2 regions of the Rhizobium sp. A22-96 genome follow, and region 2 is predicted to be linked to the other one. Evidence: predicted binding sites of a transcription regulator. Region 2 holds the regulator's gene; the other holds the start of a gene.

Region 1 (4,635 bases), on a different contig from region 2:
ATAATCCTTCGGGATGATCATGTCGGTATCGACATTGACGACCGGGAGGGGTGCTGCGACACCGGTCAACTTCACGAACTTGTCCATGGGGTCCTGCCTTCATTCTCGTCTAAAGCACGAATTATCCTGCCAATAGAGCAAATCCGGCCCGAAATGAAGGAGAATCTTGGAAATGCTCTAAAACACGGCTCTTTGGTCGCAGCCTGCCCATCAGACATAGGTCCGGATCGAGGCAAATGCGTTCGGCAGCCTGCAAACAGGCTGCCGTTGCCCTGTGTTCGATGTCAGAGATCGATGATCGTGCCGCGACCGTCGTTCCAGATGCGCATTTCGCGCTGGCTGTTCGTCTTGGCGCGCACCGGTGCCGGCTTCATGCGAAGCGAAATCGCACGGGCTGCCATAAGCACGGTCAGGATACCGCCGACGGCAAGCGTCAGTGAAACGGTAAACAGCGCCATGGCTGCAAACACGGTGATACCGGCAAGCGCGATGAACAGGGAACGGATATTCTGCATGGTCGAGACCTCTCTACTTACAGCAATGTGGGCCTGTTCCTTTTCATCTGCAAGAGGAGCGTGGCTTTTTGTTGACTTGCCTGGAGATTAAAAGCGCGGCAAAACGGCGCTATGAGCCAATCCTCTTCTTCCCGTCCCGTCCGCCTGCGCCGCTCGGTCTTAAGTGTCCCCGCCATCAACCGCCGCGCTCTGGAAAAGCTTGCCAGCCTCGATTGCGACGCCGTCATCTTCGATCTCGAAGATTCGGTTTCGCCGGAAAAGAAGGCCGAGGCGCGGGAGAATTTGCGGGCGTTCTTCGCCTCGTCTGCGCTTCCCAGCAAGGAGCGGATCATCCGCATCAACGCGCTTTCCTCCAATTTTGGGGCTGACGATCTGGCGCTGGTCGTGGAACTGGAGCCGGATGCGGTGCTGCTGCCCAAGGTGGATGAGCCGCAGGACGTGATGCTCGTGGGTGACAGGCTCGCGGAAGCCGATGCGCCGGAAAACCTGCGCATCTGGGCGATGATCGAGACCCCGCGCGGCATCCTGAATGCCGCTTCGATCGCCGAGGCTGGACGCACCACGGGCAGCAGGCTCGATTGCTTCGTCGTCGGGCTCAACGATCTCAGAAAGGAAACGGGCGTGCTGCCGCAGTCGGGCCGCGCCTATCTTGTGCCCTGGCTGATGCAGGTGGTGTTGGCCGTCAGTGCCTATGGGCTTGAGGCCATCGACAGCGTTTTCAACGATTTCAAGGATATGGACGCGCTCGATGCGGAATGCGCCCAGGGTATCGCCATGGGCTTTTCTGGCAAGATGCTGATTCATCCGAGCCAGATCGAGGCCGCCAATCGGCATTTTGGTCCGGATGAAGCGGCTGTTGCCGAGGCTGAGGCGATCATATCAGCCTTTGCCGAGCCAGGTGCCGCCGATCTCAATGTCGTGAACCTCGGCGGCCGGATGGTGGAGCGGCTGCATCTTGTCCAGGCGGAAAGACTCGTCCATAAAGTTCGCCTGATCGAGCAGCGCCATCGCCCTTCGACACGTTCAGGGTGAGGGCTGGTATTTACGAAAGACGCTTTGATGAAACTCTATCGCTTCCTCACCGGCCCCGATGACGCTTCTTTCTGCCACAAGGTATCGGCAGCGCTGAACAAGGGCTGGGAGCTCTCGGGCTCGCCGACCTATGCCTTCAATGCCGGGAGCGGCCGGATGGAATGCGGCCAGGCCGTCGTCAAGGAAGTCGCCGGCAAGGATTACGATCCGGAGATGAAGCTTTCCGAGCAGTAAGAGGACGTAATTCCTCATCGAAGGCTTGATGTTTTTCCCTGACCGTCCTGCGGTCAGGGCCGATACTACCGATCCGTGGCTTCCTCGGCGCTCGCCTCGATGCGTTCCATGTCCTCGTCGCTCAGGCCGAAATGATGGCCGATTTCGTGGATCAGGACATGGGTGATGATATCGCCGAGGGTTTCCTCGTTTTCAGCCCAGTAATCGATGATCGGCCGGCGGTAGAGGCGGATCTTGTTCGGCATTTCGCCGGTCTGGGCGGTGAAGCGCTCCGATATGCCGCGACCCTCGAAAAGGCCAAGCAGGTCGAAGGGCGTTTCCAGCGCCATATCCTCGAAGACATCGTCATCGGGAAAATCTTCGATGAGGATGATGAGGTTGCCGGTGAGCGAGCGGAATTCGTCCGGCAAGTGGCTGTAAGCCTCCATAGCCAGAGATTCAAATGTGCTGATTGAGGGCGCGTGGCGGTCCCGCCAATCCTCGCTCTGGTCAATGCGAGCCATGAATGCTTCCTTCCTTAGCTGGTCATATAGAGACTTTGCGCAGCTTTTACGAGAGCGGATTGGGGCATGATGCCGAAAAGTCTTTGAGCGGCTTTCGGACGGCACCATGGTCTACCTGTTTGATTTTAGGGCGGATTCAGATTTCAGCTTGAATAGACTCCAATCATTCGGCTCTGCGCACAGGAATATTTTCTTATAAATTGGTGTTGACTCTTTTTCCGACCTCTGGAATCCATAAGAACATAACAGGAACATTATCGATCTGGAGTGAACGTCATGGCCGAGGCCGCCGTGGCGGGGGAAACGCTTTTTGCCCTGCGTGAAACCATTGCCCGACTGGAAGGCAGGCCGATACCGGCGCTGGCAGCGGCGGCGCATGAGACGCTGGCGGAGAAGGCAAGACCCTGTTCGGCGGGGGCTGCCCAATCCTTGCTTGCGATCGGGGTTGAGGACCTCGATGACGCGATGCAGGGTGGCGTGCCGCTGGATGCATTGACGGAAATCCGCTCGCTGGGCCTGCGTGATGCGGGCGTAGCCAGCGGCTTTACCCTTGCTCTTGCCGCGAGGCTTCATGCGCAAGCCGCCGGCACAGATGCGGCCATATCCCCGGTTCTCTGGATCGGCGATACGGTCGCCGCGATGGAGGCGGGCCTGCCCTATGCCATCGGGATCATGGATTTCGGACTGGAGCCGGCCGGCTTCCTGCAGGCATCTCCGCGCAAGCTGGAGGAAGCGCTCTGGCTGGCGGAAGCAGCGCTTGCCAGCGCGGCCTTTGCGGTCGTCATCCTGGAAGTGCGCGGCAATCCCGCGCGTTTCGGGCTGACGGAAAGCCGGCGGCTGGCGCTCAGGGCCAAGGCGGCAGGCCGGCCCCTGTTTTTATTGCGGCAGGGAGGCGAGGAGGAAGCGAGCAGCGCCCTCTTCCGCTTTTCCGTCGAACCCGCGCCGGCGCAGGCGCGGCCCCTGCCGGACGGATCGGTGCTTGGCGGCAGCATCGGTCATCCGGCCTTTCGTCTGACCTTGGAAAAGAGCCGCAACCCCGCGCCTCTTTCCATAACCCTGGAGTGGAATGCCCATGACCGCCGCTTTGCCCCTGTCTCCGATGCTCAGCACCCTGTCCTTCCCGGCGAACACGCAGCGCATTCTGGCGCTGACTTTTCCGCATCTGCCAACCGACCGGATCGCGCGCAAGCGCTGGGGCCTGTCCTGGCGTTCGACAGGCAGGCTTGAAGCGCCACCGCTCGTCTGCGCCGGCAGGCTGAACAATGCCATGCGGCTGACCGCGCTCAACGAGCGGGCGGAGATGATCGGCCTGAAGCGCGGCCAGGGCGTGGCCGAAGCTCGGGCGATCTGCCCTACCCTCGATGTCATCGAGGAAGATCTTGCGGCGGATCGCAAGCTGCTGGAGGCGATCGCCGACTGGTGTGACCGCTATACGCCGCTGGTGGCGATCGATGGCAAGGATGGCCTCTTTCTCGATATTACCGGCTGCGCGCACCTCTTCGGCGGCGAAGAGGCGCTGCTCGAGGATATATTGATCCGGATTTCCCGGCTCGGGCTCGATGTGCGCGGCGCCATTTCCTCCGCGCCTGGCCTCTCCTGGGCGGTCGCCCGTTTTGAAGAGAGCCGCATCGTTCCCCCGGAAGCCATGGAGGAGGCGTTGGCGCCGCTGCCGGTGGCGTCGTTGCGGCTTGGCGAGGAGAGCGTTGCCGCCTTGCAGAAGATGGGCCTGAAGCAGGTGGGCGATCTCCTGGCGGCGCCACGGGCGCCGCTTGCCCGTCGCTTCGGCGCACAGGTGTTGTTGCGGCTCGATCAGGCAGTCGGTCTCATCGAGGAGCCGATTTCGCCGCGCCGGCCGGTGGCGCAATTATCGGCCGAGCGCCGGCTTGCCGAACCGGTGCAGGCGGAAGCCGATATTCTGCAGCTCGCCCACATGCTTGCCGAAACGCTGAAGCCGGGTTTGGAGGCGCGTGGCGTCGGCGGCCGTTCCTTCGAGCTTTTGCTGTTCAGGGTGGATGGGGCGGTCTTCCGCATCGCTGCCGGGGCATCGCAGCCGCTGCGGGAGCCGGGCCGGATCGCCAGCCTGTTTAACGAGCGCTTCACCGCCATTCATGACGATCTCGATGCGGGATATGGTTTCGAGATTGTCCGTCTCAATGTGCTGCAGCACGCGCCCTTCGATGCGCTGCAGGGCGATTTCGTCGGGGAGGACCGGCAGGGCACGTCACTTGCCGCCTTTGTCGACCGGGTTGCAGCGCGGCTGGGGCCGGATTGCCTGCAGGGTTTCGAGCTCAGGGAAAGCCATATTCCCGAACGGGCCGCCCGGCCGGTGCCAGCCATGCAAATCCTCGCGG
Region 2 (4,635 bases):
TACCTGGCCCTCGGTCATGGCCGAGCTGCCATAGGAAGACTGATCGAAGAGGAAGCGGCGCATGGTCGCGCCATCCTGTTCGCACCAATCTATATGGGGCTGGGCTCGATATTTTGGTTCAAGGTCGATAGCGATCCGCCTTCGCAAGCGGTCCTGGTGGCACTGCTGCTTTTGACGGGTGCCTTTCTGTTTAAGCGTGATGCGGGCCGTCTGTTCCGACATGCCCTCTTTGCCGGCATGCTGATGAGTCTGGGCGTGGCTCTGGCGCAATGGGAAAGCTGGCGGGCATCGACAGTGATGCTCGATTCGGCAGTGACGACAACCGTTACTGGTCGGGTCGAAAGGCGTGAATCCTATGACAACGGCCGTTGGAGATATGTCGTCAAAGTCGATGGAACGGAAAAGCCGGCCATTCGAAGAGCGCCGGAACGCGTCACTATCTTCGTCCGAAAACAGGCAGAGCCATTCAACCTGGGTGATCGGATCCAGGGCAGGGCGCGGTTAACCCCGCCGGCAGGCCCGGCCTTGCCGCGCCTCAACGATTTCGCATTCAGCTCCTATTTCAATGGAATTGGCGCGAACGGCTTCGCCTACGGCACCCCGGAATTATTGTCACCAGATGGTGATATCACAAAAGAGTCGTTGCTCGATCAGGCGGATATCTGGCTCGCCGGCCTGCGTAACAGCATAGGCGACAGGATCAGGAGAACCTTGCCAGGTGACACCGGTGCGTTTGCAGCCGCGCTTGTCACCGATGAGAGACGAGCGATTTCAGATGAAACGACCGAGGCGCTGCGAACCGCAGGCCTGACGCATATCATCGCCATTTCAGGCTTGAACATGGCGCTATCGGCGGGCATTTTCTATATCGGCCTGCGTTATCTCTTCAGTCTGTTTCCTGGTGTCGCGCAGGCCTGGCCAACCAAGAAGGTGGCCGCGTTTGGTGCGCTGCTCACCGTGACAGCCTATTACCTCATTTCCGGTTTCGGCGTGTCTGCAGAACGCGCCTTCATCATGATGGCGATCATGCTGGTTGCCGTGCTCTTCGACCGGCCATCGATCAGCCTGCGAAATGTAGCGCTTTCGGCAATCGTGATCCTCATTCTGTCTCCATCGCAAGTGCTGGGGCCGAGTTTCCAGATGTCCTATGCCGCGACGCTGGCGCTGGTGTCGGGCTATACGCTGTGGAAGCGGCGGCAGCATCGCGAAAGCATATTTTCGCGCTCCAGGCTCCTCAGCCCGCTGCTCTTCGTCTCTCGTTTTTTCGGCGGCGTGTTGTCGACATCCTTCGTCGGCGGTGCTTCGACGGCGATTTTCTCGATCGAGCATTTTCACCGACTGGCGACATACGGGCTTGCCGCAAATCTCGCCGCCATGCCGATCGTCTCGTTCATTGTCATGCCGTTCGGTATGATGGCCATGTTGCTGATGCCGCTTGGCCTTGATGCGCCATTCTGGAAAGTCACCGGTGAGGGACTGGAACTGGTCATCCTGATCGCCAAGACCGTGGCGGGCTGGGGAGGCGATATCACCTTTGGCCGTCAAGCGGGCTGGCTCATGCCGACTTTCATAGCCGGCTTCCTGATCATGACCATGTTGCGGACCCGCCTGCGCCATGTCGGGCTGCTGCTGTTGCTCTCAGCGATCGGTGCAGCAACATTCAGTTCCGGCGTGCCGAAGCCGGATCTGATGATTTCCGAAGATGGCGCTCTGGTCGCGTTGCGACAGGACTACATCTTGGCAACGAACCGCGAAAGACCGCAGGCTTTTATCTTCGAGCAATGGCAGAAGGCGCTGGTGGCAGCAGAACACCAACCGCCAACCATTCTTCCGGCCGACAGCCGGCTCCCTCATGTCAGCAAAGCAGATCGCCGCCGGCGGTTAAGCACGGAGGAACAAAACGCAGTGCGCAAGGCAATGGAGGAAGCGCTCGATCAGACGATGCAGGGAAGCTTTGCCTGCCAGAAGGGTGCATGGTGTGTCGCAATGCTTGAAAACGGCGCAATGCTCGTCACCATCGAGGACGCAGCCTATCTACCGCCTGCTTGCGATACCGCAAATATCGTCGTTACGCCGATAAAACTGCGTCTCGATCGCTGCCGCTCCGGAGCAATGCTTTTCACCGGCGCTACATTGAGGCGAACCGGCTCGGTCGAAATGAATTTCGACTCGGACACGCCTATCATCTCCACAGCTTTCGACAATCCGCAACGCCCATGGATGCGGCACCGAACCTATGATTGGCGCACCGGAACCTATGGTGTGCCAATCCGTTCTGCGTCACCAGTCAATGATAGCGGCGAATGAGGCCGACAAGCTTGCCCTGGACCTTGACGCGATCCGGCCCGAATATGCGTGTTTCATATGCCGGATTGGCGGCTTCTAGAGCGATGGAAGCGCCCTTGCGGCGAAACCGCTTCAACGTTGCTTCTTCGTCATCCACAAGGGCGACAACAATGTCACCGGGATTGGCAGTCGTCGAATTGCGGATGATGACGGTATCGCCGTCAAAAATGCCGGCATCGATCATCGAATCGCCCCGCACTTCCAAGGCATAATGTTCGCCCGAACCGAGCATATCGGCGGGAACGGTTATTTCATGGGTATTGTTCTGGATGGCCGAGATCGGAACGCCGGCTGCGATGCGGCCCATGACGGGCACCGACACCGAACTGTTCTGGTCGTCATTGGCCACCTTTGGGGGAGCAGGCGGCGCGACCGGCTGTGGCTTGCCAAGACTGCCTTCGATGACGCTCGGTGAAAAGCCGCGGCGCGGCTGCAGGCTGGGATTGTAGGCATCCGGCAGCTTGATGACTTCGAGCGCTCTTGCCCGGTTCGGCAGGCGACGGATGAAGCCTCGCTCTTCCAAAGCCGTGATCAAACGGTGAATGCCGGACTTGGATGCAAGATCCAATGCGTCCTTCATTTCATCGAAAGATGGTGGAACGCCGGACTCCTTCATCCGTTCGTGAATGAAGAGAAGCAGTTCCTGCTGCTTGCGCGTCAACATCGTCTTGGAACCCCAGAATCAAGAGAAACGTCGTGAAACAAATCCAGAACGGACACTATATGTTCCATATGTGTTCCGCAAGTACTTAAATTTCGGTAAAGCTTTGCCCTGTCAGTTAGATATTTAAAATTATCGAATGGATCGTGGCGCGGCGGCGAATGGTTATATCGGTGCTAACATAACGATAAATATGGGAAAACGCCGCTGGATGCGCAGACGGAGTGGTTTTGAGTTTAAGTCACCTATCTGAAGCATGGCTGAAATCTAGCTTGTACCGAGAAGGTTCGGCTGCTGTCGAGAAACAGTCATTGTCCAGCATCATCGCTGCGCTGCTTTGGCCTTGAATTGGACCGTGGATCGGCGCAAACCTGCCGCAGCAGAAAATCGGAGACGCCATGACTTCGTTGCCGCATCCGCTGGATCATCTTGTGTTGCCGACGGTCAATATCGCATCGGCGCGTGAACGCCTTGGCAGGCTTGGCTTTACGGTGGCTCCGGATGCGCGCCATCCCTTTGGCACCGAGAACGCATGCGTCTTCTTTGCCGACAAGACCTATCTGGAGCCCCTCGGGGTCACATCTCTGGAGCAGTGTGAAAAGAGCATCGAGGACGGCAATGTCTTCGTCGCTCGTGATCAGGCCTATCGGTTTCGAATGGGTGAAGACGGGTTCTCCGGAGTGGTTTTCGGCACGAACGACGCTGTCGCTGACGACGAACGTTTCAAGGCCGGCATGATCTCCGCCGGACGGATGCTGGATTTTTCGAGGCCGATGAAGATGCCGGATGGCACGGAAACCCAGGCGGGTTTCCGTCTTGCCTTTGCCGCCGATCTGCGTGCGCCCGATTTCCTGGCCTTCTGCTGCCAGCGCATCAATCCGTCGCCCGCCGATCGCAGCGTGCTGGAGCGCCATGAAAATGCTGTCACCGGCATTGCGCGGGTGGCGATATCGACGACCAAACCCGCCGCGTACCGCTCGTTTTTCGAGGAGATCATAGGTGACCCCAGGATATCCGAGCATTCCTTCGGGCTGACAATCCGGGCTGCCAATGCCGACATCGATCTCCTGACGCCGGAAGGCATGGAGGCGTTTTACGATTTGCGGGTCGGCAAGGACGATCCGGGGCTTCGAGCCCGCGCAATCCTTTTCAAAACACGCGATCTTTCCGTGACATCGTCGCATTTCGCTGCTAACGGCGTCACCTACACGCGTAAGAACAATCGTATATTGGCAAAGCTGGCGCCCGCAGCGGGCGCTCTTTTCGCCTTCGAGGAGATAGCATGAGCACGAATTCGGAAGTGATCGTCGGCGAGGGAGCGTCCAAGGTTCTGTTTTCCAACACTGCCAAGCTGTCGCTGATCGCCGGCCCCTGCCAGATGGAGAGCCGCGAGCATGCCTTCATGGTGGCCGGCGTGCTGAAGGAACTCTGCGACAAGCTCGGCATCGGCCTTGTCTATAAATCCTCCTATGACAAGGCGAACCGCACCTCGCTCTCCGGCAAGCGCGGTATCGGCATCGAGAAGGGATTGGAAATTTTTGCCGATCTCAAGAAGGAATATGGCTTTCCGGTGCTGACCGATATTCACACCGAGGAACAATGCGCCGTTGTCGCCAAGACGGTTGATA

What was found. Region 2 encodes LexA, which represses DNA repair genes until DNA is damaged. Its sites were predicted from a motif close to TGTTCNNNNTGTGTTCNG; they were not measured.
Region 1: ACQZ6F_RS18845 (ImuA family protein) is a predicted target of LexA. The motif match lies at 2,521-2,538, and genes of this name have one in related genera.

The regions. Positions count from the first base shown of each region.
Region 1 covers NZ_JBNWDQ010000004.1:110,185-114,819, forward strand. Annotated here, with positions in the region: gene leuD (3-isopropylmalate dehydratase small subunit) at 1-87, opposite strand, end outside; gene ACQZ6F_RS18825 (hypothetical protein) at 285-515, opposite strand; gene ACQZ6F_RS18830 (HpcH/HpaI aldolase/citrate lyase family protein) at 627-1,547, shown strand; gene ACQZ6F_RS18835 (DUF1737 domain-containing protein) at 1,575-1,781, shown strand; gene ACQZ6F_RS18840 (metallopeptidase family protein) at 1,847-2,284, opposite strand; gene ACQZ6F_RS18845 (ImuA family protein) at 2,561-3,511, shown strand; gene ACQZ6F_RS18850 (Y-family DNA polymerase) at 3,552-4,635, shown strand, end outside.
Region 2 covers NZ_JBNWDQ010000003.1:900,685-905,319, forward strand. Annotated here, with positions in the region: gene ACQZ6F_RS17205 (ComEC/Rec2 family competence protein) at 94-2,307, shown strand; gene lexA (transcriptional repressor LexA) at 2,288-3,010, opposite strand; gene ACQZ6F_RS17215 (VOC family protein) at 3,406-4,293, shown strand; gene kdsA (3-deoxy-8-phosphooctulonate synthase) at 4,290-4,635, shown strand, end outside.